DNA from 2 places in the Bacillus sp. 2175 genome. Region 2 is predicted to be linked to the other one. Evidence: a T-box and tRNA genes for the amino acid it is inferred to sense, from the RefSeq annotation. Region 2 holds a T-box; the other holds one or more tRNA genes.
What was found. The T-box of region 2 lies ahead of ileS (isoleucine--tRNA ligase). A T-box ahead of a tRNA ligase gene usually reads a tRNA of that ligase, here a tRNA-Ile.
Positions count from the first base shown of each region.

Region 1: it has a tRNA-Ile gene. The T-box ahead of ileS (isoleucine--tRNA ligase) is inferred to sense a tRNA for this amino acid. The anticodon was not compared.

Region 1 is NZ_CM173819.1:4,027,433-4,038,569, forward strand. Features, by position in the region: gene ACXKY9_RS20850 (MFS transporter) at 1-558, opposite strand, end outside; gene sodA (superoxide dismutase [Mn]) at 675-1,286, opposite strand; tRNA gene ACXKY9_RS20860 (tRNA-Ile) at 1,508-1,581, opposite strand; gene yqgB (protein YqgB) at 1,823-2,581, shown strand; gene yqfZ (protein YqfZ) at 2,655-3,020, shown strand; gene ispG (flavodoxin-dependent (E)-4-hydroxy-3-methylbut-2-enyl-diphosphate synthase) at 3,185-4,288, shown strand; gene ACXKY9_RS20880 (Fur family transcriptional regulator) at 4,368-4,781, opposite strand; gene ACXKY9_RS20885 (metal ABC transporter permease) at 4,795-5,628, opposite strand; gene ACXKY9_RS20890 (metal ABC transporter ATP-binding protein) at 5,628-6,398, opposite strand; gene ACXKY9_RS20895 (YitT family protein) at 6,579-7,457, opposite strand; gene ACXKY9_RS20900 (DUF2624 domain-containing protein) at 7,607-7,861, shown strand; gene ACXKY9_RS20905 (deoxyribonuclease IV) at 7,881-8,777, opposite strand; gene ACXKY9_RS20910 (DEAD/DEAH box helicase) at 9,010-10,320, opposite strand; gene vrrA (VrrA/YqfQ family protein) at 10,502-11,137, shown strand, end outside.
Region 2 is NZ_CM173819.1:1,943,305-1,954,441, reverse strand. Features, by position in the region: gene ACXKY9_RS10440 (DUF418 domain-containing protein) at 1-560, shown strand, start outside; gene ileS (isoleucine--tRNA ligase) at 611-3,712, opposite strand; T-box leader at 3,767-4,007, opposite strand; gene ACXKY9_RS10430 (bacteriocin-processing peptidase family protein) at 4,100-8,302, opposite strand; partial or broken gene ACXKY9_RS10425 (class I SAM-dependent methyltransferase) at 8,640-9,125, opposite strand; gene ACXKY9_RS10420 (hypothetical protein) at 9,243-9,461, opposite strand; gene ACXKY9_RS10415 (DUF2085 domain-containing protein) at 9,491-9,820, opposite strand; gene argS (arginine--tRNA ligase) at 9,933-11,137, opposite strand, start outside.

The DNA.
Region 1 (11,137 bases), 2.1 Mb from region 2:
AATTGCAAATAGAACTAATGAAAGAAAGAATATAACAGTATAGCCACTCCATTTCTCCATACGTGAAATTGTGTATCCTGCTGCTATTGGTCCAATCATCCCAGAGAAGGATGTAAGAAGTCCAAGAAACCCATTAAAGAAATCTCTTGTTTCTGGTTCTGTAATTTCAAATGTCAATAAGTTAAAAGCCAACCAGTAAAAACCGTATCCTACTCCTAAAAGAGCCCCCATTAATAGAATATACTGAGAAGCACTTTTCCCTGCTACTAAGACAACGATAAAAAAAATTGCGAGCGTTCCTACCCCTATTCGTAATAAAATCGAGCGATCGATACGTTTCGCTAATTTCCCCCCTACAAGAAATGTGAGAGGCTGTAATACCACGCTGGCTAAATTATACAAGCCAAGATTCACATAATTTTGTGTTTGTTTCCATAAATAAATATTTACAAACGTATTCGATAAAGAAATTGCGAGCGTGTATAAACCTCCTATAAGGAGCAATAACACTAAATCCCGATTCACTTCAACGTCACCAATTATATGTTTCCATTTCATACACAACTCTCCTTTACTTCATGTTCTAGTCTTCCAAAGACAAGCCCAATTATGTAAAAGGAAAGCATAGAAAAAAGCTAGGGGCTCTCCCCTAGCTTTTTCTATATTTGTTACAATTATTTTGCTTCTTGGTAACGTTTTTCAGCAGCGTTCCAATCTACAACGTTCCAGAATGCACCGATGTAGTCTGGACGACGGTTTTGGTAGTTTAAGTAGTAAGCATGCTCCCAAACATCTAAACCGATAACTGGCGTTTTACCTTCAGTTAAAGGAGAATCTTGGTTTGGAGTGCTTGTTACTTCTAACTCACCATTGTTTACTACTAACCAAGCCCAACCAGAACCGAAGCGAGTTGCGCCAGCTTTTGCGAATTCTTCTTTGAATGCATCGAAGCTACCGAATTTTGCTTCAATTGCAGTTGCAAGTTCACCTACAGGTTGTCCTCCGCCGTTTGGAGATAGGATTGTCCAGAAGAATGTATGGTTAGCATGTCCGCCACCATTGTTACGTACTGCTGTACGGATTGCTTCTGGTACTTCGTTTAAGTTTGCAACTAATTCTTCTACGCTTTTGTCAGCTAATTCTGCATGACCTTCTAAAGCAGCGTTTAAGTTTGTAATGTACGTGTTGTGATGTTTTGTATGATGGATGTTCATTGTTTCTTTGTCAAAGTGAGGCTCTAAAGCATCATACGCATAAGGTAAATTTGGTAATTCGTGTTTTGCCATTGTTATATTCCTCCCAGTTTATGTATTGCCACTTAAGTGACATACAACTTCATTCTACCCTAATTGCCATAGGGTGCAAACAAATAAATCACATTGTCTTGCTATCATTAAAGTAGCAAAATCCCCACTTCTTTTCAATTAAAATGCTCATATATTCCGTAAAAAAAGCTTCCTTCTACAAGGAAGCTTCCTGCTAACATAATAAACATGTGAAATGGATATGGACCCTGTAGGACTCGAACCTACGACCGGACGGTTATGAGCCGTCTGCTCTAACCAGCTGAGCTAAGGGTCCACAATTATGTATGTAACAACATATCAAATAAAGGAATTCCTATCGGATATGCTCTTTAAGAAATGTAAGATAAATTTACCATATAGAAAAGAAAAGTGTCAATTGTATTTTTCTTATTTAAAAGAAGAAAGTTAATAAAAGAAATTTAGTTATCTCCACTATATGTAAATATAATATATCTTGAGATTCTCTAGATTACTACGTTACAATGATTTTATACATACATAAAGGAAGTGAATCTATGTCCATATTTACCCAATTCGTAAAAAGCATATACTCGCCTAAAGATATGGCGCTATTCCGTTTTCAAAAAATCGGTAAAACCATTTTGTATATTATGCTACTTTGCTTAATTACTACTATTCCAAGAACTTTTTTGTACGGTAGTTTTATCCAAGATGGTGTAAGCATGGTAAATCAAGTCATCGATAAAGATTTACCTGATTTTAAAATTGAAAATGGCGAACTAAAAGCCGATATTGATCAACCTATTGAAAAAGAAGAAGGAAATGCACTTTTCGTATTTGATCCAAATTCAACAGACCTAGAAAAATATCAAAATAAAACAGGTTTATTTGTTTTAAAAGATAAAGTAGTCTCTATGGGAAATGGTCAAATACAAACGTATTCTTATAACGATTTGTTAGGTGCATCTCTTGAGAAAAAAGATCTACAAGAATTTATTTCTTTATTCGATAATATTTATCCAATTTTATTATTTGTTATTGGATTCTTAGTGTACCTATTCCAATTATTCATCACTTTTGTAGGTGTGACTTTACTTGCGTTCATCGGTTCTGCTATGAGCGGTCAACGTAAACTATCCTATAAACAAGTTTGGACACTAACTGCATACAGCTACACAATCCCAACAATCTTCTTTATGATTATGGATGCATGTAAGATTGTCGTACCTGGATCAACATTCATCTATATCGCAGTTGTTTTAATTGTTCTGTACTTAACGATTAAAGAAGTTCCAAAACCGAAAGAAAAATAAGAACGAAAAAAAATGCCTAAATAGGCATTTTTTTTTTGGACAAGCATATATTCCTAGCAAAGGAGTGAAGAATATGAAGAGATTAGGTATATTCCTATTCGTGCTTGTTCTCGGTTATATATTTTATTACGATATAAAAATCGGTACTTTACCGATGTTAAGTTCATATAAAAAAACAACTGCTGCTCAAACGATTAAAAAAGAAAACACAGACAGTCAGCAGAATAAAGAGAACAAAACAGAAAAAGAAACGGATGTATCTTATAAAACAATTGAAGTAAAAACTGGTGAGACAGTTCTTTCTATTACAGAACAAATTAACAAGAAAAAAATTCCTTCCATAGAAAAAGTCATTGACGACTTTAAACAATTAAACAAAAGTACATCTGCTACAAAAATACAAATTGGAAAGTCTTATAAATTCCCCTTATATCAATAAGCTATCACTTAATCCTTGTCAATTACATAAAGGCGCTGATACAATAGTAAAAGTGAAACCGAGTACTTCGGTTTCTATAGCCCTATATCACGTATACTATCATTGATATGAGGGACTAAATAAGAAACTTCTTTTATAAGGAGAGCGATCTATTCGTGAATGAAATGACTCATCGTACAAAAACACGTCCAGTTAAAGTCGGTAATTTAACAATCGGCGGTAATAATGAATTAATTATACAAAGTATGACAACAACAAAAACACATGATGTTGAAGCAACAGTTGCTGAAATTAAGCGTTTAGAAGAAGCCGGCTGTCAAGTCGTCCGCGTTGCCGTTCCAGATGAACGCGCAGCAGATGCTATTGCTGATATAAAAAAACAAATCAACATTCCACTTGTTGCTGATATTCATTTTGATTATCGCCTTGCTTTAAAAGCAATTGAAGGCGGCATTGATAAAGTACGTATCAATCCAGGTAACATTGGTCGTCGCCATAAAGTAGAAGCTGTTGTAAATGCAGCAAAAGAGCGCGGTATTCCAATCCGTATTGGTGTAAACGCTGGTTCATTAGAGCGTCATATTTTAGAAAAGTACGGGTACCCAACTGCAGATGGTATGGTTGAGAGCGCGCTACATCATATTAAAATTTTAGAGGACCTAGATTTCCACGATATTATCGTATCTATGAAAGCCTCTGATGTTAACTTAGCAATTGAAGCATACGAGAAAGCTGCTCGTGCTTTTGATTATCCATTACATTTAGGTATTACAGAATCTGGAACATTGTTTGCCGGAACTGTAAAAAGTGCTGCTGGTCTTGGAGCAATCTTAAATAAAGGCATCGGAAATACACTACGTATTTCATTAAGTGCTGATCCAGTTGAAGAAGTAAAAGTTGCTCGTGAACTATTAAAATCATTCGGTCTTGCGTCTAACGCAGCAACACTTATCTCTTGTCCAACTTGTGGTCGTATTGAAATTGATTTAATTAGCATCGCTAACGAAGTGGAAGAATACATCTCTACACTTCAAGTACCAATTAAAGTTGCAGTACTTGGTTGCGCTGTAAATGGCCCTGGTGAAGCTCGTGAAGCTGATATCGGTATTGCCGGTGCACGTGGAGAGGGATTATTATTCCGTAAAGGGCAAGTCGTTCGTAAAGTACCAGAAGAAACAATGGTAGAAGAACTGAAAAAAGAAATCGACGTAATTGCTGCTGAAATGGCTGCTGAACGAGAAAAAGAAAAAGAGACACAAGAACAATAAAAAGAAGGTTGCCACAACATTTGTGAGCAACCTTCTTTTCTACGTAAAAAAGCTCGTCAGTTATATAACCGACGAGCTTTTACTTTGCACATTTTGGACAACGACCATATATTTCAAACTTATGCCCCGTTACTTCATAACCGGTAAAATCTTTATTCATAAAATCCATTGGACAGGAAGTAATCTCTTTCGTTCCCCCACAATCCAAACAAATAAAATGATGATGATGTTCCATAATAGAACAAGTAAAACGAAAATGTTTTTCACCATTTAATTCCGTTTGTTCTAAAACACCAATCTCAGCAAAAACTGTTAAGTTACGATAAATCGTATCAAAACTAAGCCCTGGATAATCGTCCTTCATATGCTCTAAAACGTCTTTCGCAGTTAAATAACGATTATGTGCTGCAAATAATCTGAGCATCTCTTCTCTTTTTCCAGTATGTTTGTATCCTTTTTCTTTCATTAGGCGTAAAGCTTCTGTTAGATTCATACCTATCCCTACTTTATGCAGTTTTTTTCTTCTTCCATAAAATCGCACCGATTAAAATAAGAACTGCTATCATAACAATTGTACCACCTGGCGCTAGATCAAGTTGATACGAAGCAAACATTCCACCAATTACTGCAATTTCACCAAATAAAATGGAAAAGAAAATTGTTTGTTTAAATCCTTTAGCAATACGAATACTTGCTGCAACTGGTAACGTCATTAATGATGATACAAGAAGAACCCCCACTACACGCATTGATACTGCAATGACAAGAGCAACTAATATAATGAAAATAAAGTGAATCCATTTCGCTCTTAAACCAGTTGATACTGCGTATTCCTCATCAAATGATAATAGAAACAGCTCTTTATATAATAAAATAATTGTCGCAACAACAACAATTGCTACAATCCCAATAATAATTAAATCTGTACTTGTTACAGCACTGACACTACCAAATAAATAACTAAATAAGTCTGTGTTAAATCCATTTGCAAGTGAAATGAAAATAACTCCAACCCCCATCCCTGCCGAAAGGATAATTGGAATTGCTAATTCTTGATAGTGCTTATATACAGTTCGTAACTTTTCGATTAGTAGCGCTCCACCAATCGAGAAAATCATCCCCATATATAAGGGGTTTAAAAACCCACCTGTAAAAATGGTTTTTTCAAGTAATAAACTTGCTGCAATACCCGATAACGTCACGTGACTTAATGCATCCGCAATAAGAGATAAACGACGAATAACAACAAACACACCAATTAACGGTGCAACAAGTCCAATTAAAATACCTGCGTATAAAGAATTACGTAAAAAGTCATATTGTAAAAAATCTTGTATCATTATATCCTCCCGTGATGCTCATGTTCGTGTTCTAAACGATGAACATGATGTCCATATAAGACGGACATTTCTGCATCTTCTAACTCTCGGAACTTCTCTACATTCCCATGGAAATGTAGATGTTGGTTTAGGCATGCAACATGTGTTACTTTTTCAGTAACAGCTCCCATATCATGAGTAACAAGAATTAATGTGATCCCGAGCCTTTTGTTTAAATCCTCTAATATTTCGTAAAAACTTTCCACATTTTTCACATCGATTCCAACAGTAGGCTCGTCCAAAATAAGCAATTCAGGATCACTAACGAGCGCACGAGCAATAAATACACGCTGTTGCTGTCCACCAGAAAGCTCTCCAATGTTACGACCTTGAAACTCACTCATCCCTACATCAGCAATTGCTTTTTCTACCTTTTTCTTATCCTCTTTTGTGAAAAAGCGAAAAAGCCCTTTTTTCGAAACAAGTCCCATTGACACAACTTCAGAAACAGTTGCTGGAAAACCAGAATTGAAACTATTTGCCTTTTGGGATACATAACCAACTTTGTTCCATTCCTTAAACTTCTTACTATCAACGCCAAACACGCGAATGCTTCCTTCTTTTGGCTTTAAAACACCTAATAAACACTTAAGTAAAGTTGATTTACCTGAACCATTCGGTCCCACTAAACCTAAAAAAGCTCCCTTCGGAACTTGCAAATTAATATTTTCTAACACATTCCGATCTTCGTATCGGAATGTTAAACCTTCAATTTCTAATATATTATTCATAGCATCTCACCTATTTTAATTCAGAATGATTCCGATTTATATCTATTTGAATTATAGTACAGCTTATTATAGTTGTAAACCAATCTGCCTAAAATATATCTATTTTTTCAAGAAACCTTACTATTATAACAAAAAGCAGAGAAAAATTCTCTGCTTTCGAAAAATATTCCTATAAACTTTTTAGTGAATAGCCGATTTAAACTTACCACCATTTGTCTCTTGCGTGCTCATAATCGTAACAAACGCATTTTCATCAATTTCATGCACAATTGATTTTAACTTCGTCACTTCTAGACGCGTTACAACTGCATAAATAACTTCTTTTTCTTTATCCGTGTAACCACCTTTCGCTACAAGCTTTGTAGTTCCACGGCCAAGACGATGCAAAATCGCGTTTGATACTTCCTCATATTGATCAGATACAATTAAAACCGCCTTCGTTTCATCTAGCCCTTGAATTACTGTATCGATCGTTTTAAATGCGATATAGTACGTCATAACAGAATACATCGCTTGTTCCACACCAAACACAAATGCTGCCCATGCAAAAATAAATAAGTTCACAAACATTACGAATTCACCAACAGAGAACGGTAATTTCTTCGTTAATAAAATCCCCATAATTTCAGTTCCATCTAGCGATCCACCATGACGAATTACAAGTCCTACACCAAGACCTAAAATAAGACCACCAAACACTGTCGCTAAAATAGGTTCTGTTGTAAATGGTGGTACCGCATGTAACGTTGACTCAATGAAAGCTAATGCTACAATACCAAATGTCGAAGATAACATAAATGTTTTTCCAATTTGCTTATAACCGGAATACATAAATGGGATATTGAGAACAACGACTAAAGTAGAAAAACTTAACCACCAAATGTTAGGAGTAAGATAATCTAATATAAGAGAAATACCAATAATTCCACCATCAATAATTTTATTTGGCATTAAAAATAGTTCAATTGCTACCGCCGCGCATGCTGCTCCAAAAATAATCATAACTAAACGATAAATGAGATGAATAACACTTTCTTTTCGATGTTGCTTTTGCTCCATAAGTCCTCCCTTTACTCTTTTTCTGTAGTTTTGTCCTTATATTATAACATACGCTTCTTTTCCTCATGAAAAAAGAAACTCCATACGAATATGTACAAGCTATATGCTCATATATTTCGATAGAAGAACGCGTGAAGGAGGATAATAAGATGAACCTCATTAAACAAATTGTTAATAAAAAATTAAATCATATTTCTACAAAAGAGTTATTAAAATATAGCAAAGAATATGAAGTTCCCATTACAGCCGCACAAGCTGATCAAATCGTTTTACTTATGAAGGGTAAAAATATTAATATTTACGATAACAACGAGCGACTAGAGCTCTTAAAACAAATCGCAAAAGTAACTTCCCCTGCCACTGCCCAACAAGTAAATACATTATTTCAGCAACTACTAAAATAAGGAGGGGATTTCCCCCTCCTTATTGCGCTTTAATTTTTTCAAGAAGCCCTTCATCAAAAGTGCCGTTTTTCAGCATTTCGATTTCCAATTTGTATGGTGGCTTCTTATCTTTTTTATCTTCCCCTACATACGGTGTTTCAAGAATTTTTGGTACATGCATTAACTGTGGATGATGTACAATGTGATGCAATGCTTTATACCCAATGTGACCAAATCCAATGTTTTCATGACGGTCTTTTCCTGCTCCGCGTACATTTTTACTATCATTAATATGAAGTACTTGTAAACGATCTATACCAACGATCTTATCAAATTCGTTTAATACGCCGTCAAAGTCATTTACAATATCATATCCTGCATCGTGCGTATGACACGTATCAAAGCATACAGATAGCTTTTCATTATATTTTACACCATCAATAATTTTTGCAATTTCTTCAAAGCTACGACCGCATTCTGTTCCTTTTCCTGCCATCGTCTCTAACGCAATGTTAACCGTCTGTTCTGGCGTTAATACTTCATTAAGCCCTTTAATAATTTGTTGAATACCAGCATCTGCTCCAGCACCAACGTGCGCTCCTGGGTGAAGAACAATTTGTTTCGCTACACCTAATGCCGATGTTCTTTCAATTTCCATGCGAAGAAAGTCTACGCCTAATTGGAATGTTTCTGGCTTCGTCGTATTCCCAACATTAATAATATACGGCGCATGGACGATAATTTCCTCAATTCCGTTCAGCTCCATATGTTTTCTTCCTGCTTCTATGTTCAATTCTTCAATTGGTTTTCTTCGTGTATTTTGCGGTGCACCTGTATAAATCATAAACGTTGTTGCACCGTATGAAACAGCCTCTTCACTTGCTGCTAATAACATTTTCTTACCACTCATGGAAACATGAGATCCAATCTTTAACATACAATCACCTCTTCAATATACAATAGATATAATGATAGCATAATTTGTAGAAATATGTAGTGAATTGTTTGTTCACAAAAGATGCACTACACAAATTTATATGACTATTTATACAGACTATACTTTTCATTTAAATTAGCTGGATTAAGTGAAACTTTAATCAATACTTTTCTATCCATATTGATTACATCTCCCACAAATAGCGGGATAAAAAAAAGATAAGGGAAACCCCTTATCTTTTTTTATTGCCATATTTTTTCTTCACTTTGTCACGTTCTGTTGCAAGTTTACGTTTATAGTTTGGTTTTACTTTTTTCGGTTTTTTAATAACTTTCGTTGCCATAACATCAAGTTCGTCATTTGGTTTTTTACGGCTCTTACGACGACGACGCTCACCTAAATCGGCCCACTCATCTCCGCGTAAATCTACATGCTTGAACTCAATATGACGTTGTTTTTCTAAACTATCTAACGCTTCTTCGTTTGCTGGATCATATATCGTCACTGCAATACCAGAATGCCCCGCACGTGCTGTTCTTCCAACGCGGTGAACGAAGAAATCTAAATCTGATGGTAGCTCATAGTTAATAACATGGCTAATCCCTTCAATATCAATACCACGTGCTGCTAAATCAGTCGCAACAATATATTGGAATTCAAGGTCACGAATTTGTTTCATCATTTTTTTACGATCACGTGGTGATAAATCCCCGTGAATTCGTCCAACTTTTAAGCCACGTTCCATTAATCCATCAGCAACTTGGTCTGCCATCTTTTTCGTATTCGTGAAAACAACTGCTAAATACGGTTTAAATTGAAGTAGCATTTTATGCACTAAATCAATTTTATTACGATGTTTAGAAGGCACTAAATAGTGTTCAATGTTTCCAGCTGCAACTTGTTTTGGATTGATATGAATATGCTCTGGATTCTCCATATACTTCTTCAGAAACGGTTTTAGTTTTTGAGGAATTGTTGCAGAGAAAACTAACATTTGCAAGTTTTTAGGCATGCGTGCTGCAATTTTATCTACATCATGAATGAATCCCATATCAAGCATTAAGTCTGCTTCATCGACAATAATCGTATTTGCTTTATGAACAAATAATGCTTGCTCTTCTACTAAATCTTTAATACGTCCTGGTGTTCCAACTACGATATGAGGTTGTTTTTTCAACTTTTCAATTGAGCGTTGTTTATCAGTTCCACCAATTAAACAACGTGCTGTAATCATTTGGTCTTCCGCACAAAACTTTGTTAATTTCACGATTTCTTCGTAAATTTGTTGTGCTAACTCACGAGTAGGCGCTGTAATAACAAGTTGTACTTCTTCACGACTTGCATTAATTCTGTTTAATGTAGGAAGTAAGTATGCATGTGTTTTCCCAGAACCTGTTTGGGATTGTCCAATTACACTTACACCTTTTTTCACGACCGGGAAAATTTTCTGCTGAATTCCTGTCGGCTCTGTAAAGCGTAGTTCACGAACTGCATCTATTAAAAATGGTTTAAAATCATACTGTGTAAAAGTTTGTTGTGTCATAAGTTACACCTTCTTTCTAAAATTTCTACTGCGCGCACAAATCAGTCAAGTCTACATTATATCGAAATCTACAAGTAAAATCCATCTTTAGTTTAGGTTTTCACTTCAAAAACTAACCTTCTTCCCTTTTATTGCATATTGTATGTGTATATACCTAACTGAAGAAAGGAGGATTTCTCACATGTTTCCGAAATCCCCTACAAGGCAAATGTATCCGAATCCAGGGCAACAACCTTATACACCATATCCAATTCCACAACTACCACCAATGGCACAAAAAAAGAAAGGTTTTCTTGCTAAGCTTTTTAAAAAACACGATCCAACCGAGCCTTTTATGCAAATGGTTCCACCTTACCGACAAATGGAAGGGCAACCGATGATGCATCAGCAACCACCACCGCCACAATATCAACAGCAATATCAGCAGCAATACCACCAACAATATCAGCAGCAACATCCACAATATCAACCATACATGCAGCAACATCCTGAGCAAATGATACCGCCTCAAATGTATGAATCAAATGAAACGCGCGGCGGCGCAACTACAGCTGCCGCAACAGCAAGCAGTGGCATCGGCAGTTTCTTTTCGAACTTAATTTCGAATCCTACTAATATGATAAACAACATCGAAAAAGTATCCCAAGTCGTTCAATCTGTAGGTCCTGTCGTCGAACAGTATGGTCCTATTATGCGTAGTCTACCAAGCATTGTTAAAATCCTCACCTCTGGAAAAAGTACGGAAGAAAATCAAACGGAAAATGTAACAGAGCCAGTTGAGGTAGAAAGTCCGCCTCCTGCACCTCAAAAAAAGAAA
Region 2 (11,137 bases):
ACTTATTCTTTAATGGCTATCACCCTATTTTCCCTTGGTTCTCGTTCTTCTTAATCGGTATGTTAATTGGCAGGTTAGATCTTCATAATAAAAAAATAAAAAAAAGATTACTCTTACTCGGTATTACAATCACAATATTGACAGAACTTTTATCAAAAGGACTTACACACTTTTTTATTCCATACATCGGCAGAGAGACCGCCACATTTTTATTTAATACAGGACCCATCTTACCAAATGTATTATATATTTTATCTGCTACAGGATCCTCTATTGCTATATTAATCATTTGCCTCTATATCGCTGAAAAATATAGAAATAATTGGTTTGTCACTTCCATTGTGCAAACAGGACAATTAACATTAACTCATTATGTCAGTCATGTATTTATCGGTATTGGGACATTAATTCTATTAAATAGAATGGAAAATCAATCACTACTATTCGTTTTATTATTTGCTACTGCATTTTTCATTTTCAGCATTTTAATTAGTGTGTTATGGAGAAAGAAATTTTCTAGAGGTCCTATCGAATGGATTATGAGGAAATTAGCCGGATAAATTTCCATCATACAAAAAGGAAGTTGGAATTATTCCAACTTCCTTTTCCTTTAATGAGCCGCGCTTAATTTAATTCGAACTTTCGTTTCACCTAAAGAAAGTTCATCGTCTTCGTTCGTTAAGTGACCAAATGTAAATTGTTTAACGAGTAAGTTTTCTTCCAATAAATCTTTATGGTTCGTTAACGTTCGCTGTAGCTCTACTTCTGTATCAAGAATAACATCGACTCGTAAATTAACTGGTAAATTCAACTGTTTACGATATTCTTGAACCGCACGAATGAATTCACGCGCTACTCCTTCTTGCAACAATTCTTCCGTTACATTCGTATCTAACATAACTGTATATTGTCCGTTAGTCGTATTAGAGAATCCTGATTTTGCAACTTTCTCAACTAACACATCTTCAGCAGTTACAACTACTTCTTCTCCTGGTGTTGCTTCGTAAACTGCTCTTCCTGTTGATACAAAGTTTTGTACTTCTTCTTGTGATAATTGTTTTAGCCAACCATTCACTGCATTCACATTTTTACCGAATTTCGGCCCCGCTGTTTTAAAATTAAGCTTCAATTGATATGATGTGTATTTTGTTTCATCGAGTTCAACATGGAATGCTTTTACATTTAACTCATCCATAACGATATCACGATAAGATTCCCAATCCATATCATTCTCGTTATGCTCAAGTAATACAAGTTCTGCTAGCGGCTGTTTTACTTTTAAAGAATGCTGATTACGGTTACTTCTTCCAAGTTCAACAACTTGTAAAACAGCATCCATTTCCGCTTCTAATTTCGGTTGAAGTAGTGATTCATTTACAACTGGATAATCAGCTAAATGAACGCTGCTTCCTTCTAAATTTAGATGAATGTCTTCCGCGACAAACGGTGTAAATGGTGCAATTAATTTACTAATTGTTACAAGCACTTCATGAAGTGTCTCATACGCAGCTGCTTTCTCAGCGTTCATACCAGATTCCCAGAAACGATTACGTGAGCGTCTTACATACCAGTTACTCACTTCATCTACAAGTGCTGCAATTTCACGAGCTGCATTCGTAAATTGATAATCATCAAGTGCAGTTCTCACTTTTTTCGTTGTACTATGCAATCTTGATAATACCCATTCGTCTAATTTCGTAAGCTTTACATCATACGTTTCTTTCGGATTATACTCATCTAAATTTGCATATAAAACGTAGAAGCTATACACATTGACTAATGTATCTACAAATTTAGATTTCGCTTCCAGTACTGTTCTTTCAGAAAAACGCTTCGCATTCCACGGGGCACTATCAACAAGTAAAGCCCATCTTAGCGCATCTGCACCAAATTTATCTACTAAATCAACTGGATCTAGTGCATTTCCTTTGCTTTTAGACATTTTCTGCCCTTCTTCATCTAAAACATGCCCTAGTGATAACACTCGTTTATACGGTACTTTTCCTGTATATAGTGCTGATACTGCTAATAAACTATAAAACCAGCCGCGTGTTTGATCAATTCCTTCTGCAATAACATCCGCTGGAAACTGCTCTTCAAATAACTCTTTATTTTCAAATGGGTAATGATATTGTGCAAATGGCATAGAACCACTATCAAACCAAACATCAATCACTTCTGGTGTACGATTCATTGTGCCTCCGCATTTCCCGCAGCACACTTGTACTTCATCTACATACGGCTTATGCAATTCCAAATCTTCTGGTGTTTCTTTCGTACTATACTTTCTTAATTCGGCAATGCTCTTCGGTGCGAACTGATGATTGCAACTTTCACATTCCCACACGTTTAATGGTGTTCCCCAATATCTATTTCGGCTAATATTCCAATCCACCATATTTTCTAAAAACTTACCAAAACGTCCATGTTTCATATGATCCGGATACCAAGTAACAGAATCATTATTTTGTAAAAATGTATCTTTAATTGCAGTTGTTCGGATTAACCAACTTTCTCCTGCATAATAAAGTAGTGGTGAATCACAACGCCAGCAATGCGGATAGCTATGTTCATATTTTTCTTTATGATACAGTAAACCTTCCTTCGCTAAATAACGAACGATATCCACGTCACAATCTTTTACAAATTTCCCTTTCAAAAATGGTACTGCTTCTGTATACTCACCTTTTTCATCTACAACGTGCAAAAATGACAATCCTTCACTTTGAACAACTCTATAATCGTCCTCTCCATATGCTGGAGCAATATGAACAAGTCCTGTACCACTATCTCCCGTTACAAAATCTGCTGCAATAACGCGGTAACCATTTGTAACTTCTTTCATCGGAAATGGCGCTGTATAAGATGTGTTTAATAATTCTTCGCCTTTATGAACAGATAATACTTCATAGTTCTCTTTTAATACTTCTTGTACACGTTCTTTCGCAACAATGTATACATGACTTTCTTGTTTTGCTTTAACGTATTCCATATTTGGATGGACAGCAAGCGCAACGTTTGCTGGAAGTGTCCAAGGTGTTGTGGTCCAACCTAAAAAATACTCATTTTCACTATCTTTCACTTTAAACTTCACAGTTGCACTTAAATCTTTTACTGTTTTATACCCTTGTGCAACCTCATGTGAGCTCAATGAGGTTTGGCAGCTTGGGCAGTATGGTGAAACTCTATGTCCTTTATATAACAATCCCTTTTCATGGATTGTCCCCAAAATATTCCATACACTTTCGATATATGGATTCCTTAAAGTTACATATGGATCATCCATATCTACCCAATAACCGATGCTTTCAGTGAATTCACGCCACTGCTTTTCATATGTGAAAACACTCTCTTTACACTTTTGAATAAATGGTTCAATGCCATATTCTTCGATCTCATGTTTACCAGAAATACCAAGTTGCTTCTCAACACCTAGTTCTACAGGTAAACCGTGTGTATCCCATCCTGCTTTTCTTACTACTTTATAACCAGCCATCGTTTTATATCTTGCTACTAAATCTTTAATTGCCCGACCAAGTGCATGGCCGACGTGTGGTAAACCGTTCGCCGTTGGTGGTCCTTCATAAAACACAAACGATTGCGCGCCTTCTCGATTCTGAATTGATTGTTCAAAAATGCTTTGTTCGTTCCACTGCTTACGAATACGTGTTTCTCTCCCTACAGCTGACTCTTTTACATCTACTTTCTTCATCTACAATCACTCCTTTGAATGTTTTAAAAGCACACAAAAAACCCGCCCCTATGAAGTAGGGACGGGTTTACCCGCGTTACTACCCTAATTCTATTAGCTTTTTCACTAATAGCGCTTAGCAACGTACTATCATACGTGTTCTTTGTAACGGTAGACATCCGTCCGGGCTTACTCACTTTCAGCCTCGTCTCCTCGGAGATGATTTTCAAATAACTTCTGCCCACCGGCTTTCAGCAATATACCGGCTCTCTGGAGAACAGTTCACTATTTTACTCTTTCTCGTCTTCAGATTTGTATACTTTGTTAAAAGTTATTTTATGCCATTTAGCAACTAATTGTCAACTAATTCAAAATATATTCTTATCCTTATCTCCTATTCTTATACAATTACTTTTCAAATTCTCGCAATGCTGCTAAATTTTCATCATCCTCAATAAGTTCAACAAAGAATCCCGAGTCATCCTCACGAAGGACAATTTCAAGCTCTTCCTTCGCCTCTTCATTTCTATTTAACTGTGCTAAATAACAAGCACGATCATATCTTGCTAACAAATCACTTGCATCCATTGTTAATACTTCATTTGTTATTTTTTCTGCCTTTAGTGTTTGGCCGGCACCATGATATGAAGACGCTAAAGAAAGAAGAATTACTGTTTCATTTGGATGATGTATAGAAGCATTTTCTAATACTTGAATTGCCTCTTCAAACCTTTCTTGACTTTGATATATTTCTCCTAAAGCAAGAAATGCTCTGCTTACAAACGGTGTTTGCTCTGTTAATTGTAAGATAATCTTTTCTGCTTTTCTTTCTTCCCCTGCTTTAAAGAATACTTGTGCTTGCAGAAGAAGAGTATCATAATCATCTGGTAGTTCTCGAACCATTTGCTTCGTTAATTCCAAAGCATCTCTTAACATATCTTCTTCCTCGCACTCAACGAAAAGATTTACAAGTTGCTTCGCTACTTCATAATCCCATTTATTTTCTAGTGACGTGTGCAGAATCTCTATTGCTTCTTTATTCATCTCTACATTCTCATAAAATAGCGCAAATCGCTGTGCTGCCATACTATTTTTCGGATTTAACTTTAAAGAGATTTCATATAAATCAATTATCATAGTAACCATTGAAATTTCTTTCGCACGATTTTTCATACGATAAAAAGCTCTCGTAATGATAGATCGTTTCGGCTGTTCATGCAGCTGGCGTTCAATCCATATTTCCGTAACCGCAGCTGCAGCATACATGAATGCTGTACTTCTTTCTGCTTTTTTCACCTTTAACGTATGAAGAAAATCTCGTATGTTAGACAATTTTTTATGTTGCTCTACTGCTTTTACATAAACATCAAATATACGTTCATTATCAAAATCTTTTTGTATTACTTTCATTGCAACTTCAATTGCTTTTACATTTCTTTTTTTCACTAATACTTTTGCATAATGATATAGAACTTCTATATGCTCACCATCTAATTGTAGCGCGTATTCAATCTGTGCTTGTTCTTTATCTATTTCATTCATCGCTCCGTACACATATGCAATCGCATCTAAACGCCATATTTCAGGTACTTCGTCTGCTAATTGCTCTAGTTCAGTCAGCAATTCTTCCTGAAGATTCATATCTACTGAAAGCTGTGCTAAATATTCCATATTAATATGCAACGGCTCTTCTTTCATCGCCTGAACCATATGACTTTGTTCTTTAGAACGGTTTTCTTCTTTTTCGTATATTTCCGCAAGCTGTAAATGTACACCTACGAAATTCCCATCAAGCTCTAAACATGTTTCATACGCTTGTTTTGCTTCCGTCAATTGCCCTAATGCCATAAGTGTTTCACCAATTCGGTAATACGGTAATGCCGTTTCCATTTGTTCTATCGCCTTATTATATCTTTTCATCGCTTGGCCGTACTGTCCAATAGATTCATATAAAATACCTGCATAACAACCGTACTCACTTACTTCATTTCTTTCTTTGTGTAACGTTCTTAAAAATGCTATACCTCGTTGTACAAATTCCGTTCCTTTAATTCGATTCACATATTCATCTAACGCACTTGCTACATTATAATCCCTTTTCTTTATACCATTTTCTAACTTAGATAGTGCTACTTTAAACCCTTCTTCATTTCCACCAAGTTCAATTTCAGCATCCCATAAAACCATTCCTGCATTCATGAGGAAATCTTGACTCTTTTCAATTTGCTTCTCAAGACCAAGAATATATTCTTTTGCTTCCTTATATTGTTCTCTTGCCATATAAACTTGTGTAAGTCCGAAGTGAGAATAAACATCCTCATCATTTTCTTCTAAAGCACGCTTATACAATACTTCTGCTTCTTCCAAGCTATCATTTTGAAAATGATAATCACCTAATTTTACGTAAAGAGGTGCTTTATCATCACAATTCTCAATACCGTTTAATAAAATTTCTTTCGCACTTTCCTCATCCTTCAAATCAGATTCGTATATTTCCGAAAGTTTCGTATAAATGTAAGGTGCATTACTATCCAAATGAATCGCTACTTTAAGCCCTTTTATTGCTAAATATAATTTCCCTAGTTGATGTGCACATCTCGCTCGTTCATACCATACATGCGCTTCATATTTGTACTCTTTTAACAAGTCATTAAAGATTTCATATGCTTCTTCATATCTTTCTAAATCTATTAATATTAAACCGTGATTTGTTAAAGTGAACCTTTCAGGACTACGCTCTAACGCAACTTGAGAGTATTGCAATGCTTTTTCAGATTGATCAATATACATATAGGATAAAGCTAGAAAACTCCAAGCAATAGGCTGATCTGCGTCTAATTGTAACGATAAACGAAAGCTTGAAATCGCTTCTAGATAACTTTCCTGTTCAAACGCATATCTTCCGTTTATTAAATGATATAAAGCACGATTATTTTTCTTCTCAACGCTTGTCAGCATTTGCTCCGCTTTCTCTACTTCCTGAAGACGAATAAAACACTGTGCACCATGCAATTTAACAAAGTCCGAGTTCGGAAACTTTTCCATTAACTTATCGATACAATATAAAATAAATTCTTTATCTACTTCAACATCTAAGTGCTTTATCGTATATAACCACGTATTTGGATTATCACTCGTTTCTTTTAAAAATTGTACTAGGTTACTAATTCCCTCTTTGTCATGTTCATCTAAATGATCAGTAAGAGAAAAAATAGATTTAAAATAACGATTTTCTTCTTCACTTAGAAACTCTAGTTGCTCCTTCTTTTCTTTCGGAACAAACGTGATTGCTAAACAGCCTGTATAACGATATTTTTCTTGTACTTTACTATATTCCACAAGAACTGGCTCTATAAAGTTTGGATCTTGAACATAGAAAGCTTGCAATGTATCATCATATCCAGATAGAACTTGTACGTGTGAAGCATGCTCAATATCTATACTTAATAAAACAGGAATTCCTTCGTCAATCAGTCTCTTATAATTCTCTTCATTCCCTTTAAAATAACGATATTCATAACCTAATTCTTCTAAATAAGAAACAGTATCTGAAAACTTCGAACCTGTCATATCAAAAATAAACTCTGCTATTTCATCTTGTGTACGTTTCTCTCCCCATATACGCAACGTCATCTCTAAACTTGTCGGAACACAATAATTATCCTTTTGTACAATAGGAACTATCGGCAAGTGAACCTTTTTTCCATCCGGATTTTTTTCTAAATTATGATATAAAGATTCTTTTAAACTCTTTTCTTCTTTTAATAGTTTTTGTAAATCTGCAAATTTATTCATTTTGTACAGCGCTTCTGCACGTAAATGTACAAAGTAAGTATTATAGGCATGATATGGCAGCTGAGTATTTATATTATCTATTACCGCTAACATCTCTTCATATTGCTCTAAATCTAATAAATACTTTATCTTCTCAAAATGAAAATATGGTACTTGTGGGAATTTTACAATCGCATCATTGATTAACTGTATCGCGCGTTTTTGTTCTCCTTTATTCGCATACAATTGTGATAATAAATAGGTAGATAACTCTTCACAATCTTCATGCTGCATGCCAGCAATAAATTGTTCTTCCGCTTTCTCCCATTCACCTGTATGCATATAAACGTAGCCCCATTTATCAAACACTGCGCGCGCACTGTACTCCTCTGCTTTTTGCATATACATTAACGCTTCTTCGTTTCGTTTCATTTCTAAAAGACATCGTACTAACGTAAAATATGTTTTCGCTAAAAAATCTGCATCTATTTCTTCTTTACTTAACTCTTCTAAAGAAGATTTTAACAACTGCTCCGCTTCAAGAATTTTCCGCTCATCAATTAACTCATCACAATATAAAGAGAGCGTTCTCATATTTGGGAATTTTTTATAAGCGTAACGAATGAGGAATGAACTGTATTGGTGCATAAGCCCTTCATCAGTAAGGCGAATCAATATATCGAACTCCTTATGCGAAGGAATATTGGCAAGCCAATTCTTCACATAGGATAAAGTATTCGTTTCTTTTATATATGCAATTTCATTATTTATTTCCTGTAATCCATCTACAAATCTCTTGTCTTTTAAACAAGTTTCTAACTGCTTAAAATCTAGCATGCATTCACCTCGAATTTATATTTAAACTGCTACTTGCTTAGATTTTACACACCATATAGTATGTATTCAACTAAAATCTCTTATAATAGATGTTATTAATTAATATTATTCAAATTTATAACAAAATATAGTAAAAATGATTGTTTTTCTCCGTATTTTGTTTAATTATATGGAATAACGTAACATGCGGTTTTAATCTTGTAGAAGCTGAAATTAGTACATAAAATTATATCGGCGATTTTCAAATTATATCGACCGATTCTTAACATATATCAGCGATTATATGTCGAATATCGACTTATCGACATTAAACGACAAGCCTTATACATCATACCTTTTAACAAACTATGTCACCAAATGTAATTTTCATATTGGGAGCGTATACAAAAGAAGAATACACATGAAATATTTTAAAAAATCGTAGTTCAGCTTCATATTGAGCTAGCGCATTATCATATGTTAATCCTCTGGCTATTAAACGTTCTACAAATTGTTGCTTATCACCCGGATCACCTGCAATCCCCTCTTCTTTTAATGATTGATACAAATCGTTTTTATCATTGTGATGCATATTTGAATCTAAAAAGTTCACTTTATCGCTTACTCTACATTCAATATTTTTCACACCTAATTCACTTAAATATATCGGTATTTTCATGCCTATATTGCCATCTTTACCATTTCTTTGCGTATCACTTTCAAATAATTTCTGCAAAACACCTAGCTGAATAAATTCCGATTGTTTCTCCCCATCTAGTAAATAAGAAGCCATATTAGAAATCCAATGTGGTTCAAAACAGATTATTTTTCCGCCTCCTTTTATATACAAAACTAAAGTTCTCTATATAATAGCCGTATTCCTACACTTTTCTTAAAATTTCAAAGCAAAAAAGCTAGTGTATTTTTAATAATACACTAGCTTTTTATTTGGAAGAAAAATTTAACAAGTACAATCACAATCAAAACAATCCGTACAGTCTAAATCGTCACAATCTGCTTTTCTCTTTCTTTTGTTTCTTTTAAGATAATAATACAGTAGCCCAAACAATAGTATACAAATAACAAAAGCTATTATTGCTTCTGTATACTTATTTTGAATCATAAAACCAATTCCACTTCCGCCTGAAATAAAAATTAGAATTAAATAAATCCAGAACATCTATGTAAATACCTCCATTACTATATATCTTAAGATAATATCCATATAACACTAGAGGAAATGAATAATCCCATACCATTACCGCTTAATACACCAGTAGTTATTCTTAGCAAATTTGAGCTACTTCTCCATTTCCACTTTTGGGTGAACCCATCGATAAGTAACGGAATTTGAGCGAAAAATGATAGTATGATTGCCAAAAGAAATGAAGGTGTCATATAAAAATAAATTGGAAACATTAAAATACCAATAAGCATGCCTGTACAACGCGCACATAAAGGTATGTACTTTTGTAGTTTAAAAAAACTCCTATCTAATCTTCTATGACAAGGAATTTGTAAAATAAAAGTTCGAATCAATATGAATCACCCTCTCTAAAAAGATTTTAATTGATTTTGCCAAAAAAATATATATTCAATAAAAAAACAAACCAGGTTTATACTAGACCCAGTTTGTCAGTTTACTACTATGTTACATCTCCTCAGGTGCCTCCACCCCAAGTAAACGTAATCCTTCTTTTAATACAACCGTCACAGCATAAACCAATGCGAGTCTGCTGTCTTTTTCTTCGCTCTCTTCTAATATACGAACATTACCGTAATATTTATTGAATGATTGTGCTACATCTAATATATATTTCGAAATAATCGATGGCTCATTTTTATTGAAAGCTGCTTCAATTATTTGCGGGAATTTATTTAGTAATTTTACGACACTCCAGCTATGATCGTCTTTTAAAGCAAATGTACATGTTTCAAATTCTACACTTTCTTTTCTTAAAATAGAACAAGCACGTGCATGTGTGTACTGTACGTAAGGTCCTGTTTCTCCTTCAAATTTCAGCATATTTTCTAATGAGAATTCGATATTATGCATACGCTCATTTTTTAAATCGTGGAAGATGACTGCACCAACACCGACTTGCTTTGCTACTTCTTCTTTCTGTTTTAAGTTTGGATTTTTCTCTTCAATATTTTGTTTTGCAAGTTCGATTGCTTCTTCGAGTACTTCTTCAAGTAAAATAACTCTTCCTTTACGTGTCGACATTTTCTTACCATCTTTTAAAATGAAGCCAAACGGTACGTGTTCCATACCATCAACCCAAGTATAGCCAAGTTTTTTTAATACGGTGAAAAATTGATTGAAATGTAAGCTTTGTTCTGGACCAACAACATATAGCGCTTTATCAAACCCATAAGTGTTTTGACGATATAAAGCTGCCGTTAAGTCACGCGTTGCATAAATCGTCGCACCATCTGATTTTCTAATTAAGCAAGGCGGCATTCCTTCTTCTTCTAAATTAACGACTAATGCACCTTCTGATTCTTCAAGCAACTCATGTTCTTCTAAAATCCCAATAAAATCTTCCATTAAATTATTATAAAATGCTTCTCCCTGAAAATTAGTAAATTCTACGCCGAGAAGTTCATAGATGCGAGAAAATTCTTTAAGGGACTCATGACGGAACCAATTCCAAAGCTCTACCGCTTCTTCATCACCTTCTTCTAATTTCTTAAACCAAGCACGTCCTTCTTCTTCTAGTTCTTCGTCGTCTTTTACCTCTTCATGGAATTGGACATATAACTTAAATAGCTCACGTATTGGATCTTCTTTAACTACTGCTTCATTTCCCCATTTTTTATAAGCCGTAATTAACTTTCCAAACTGTGTTCCCC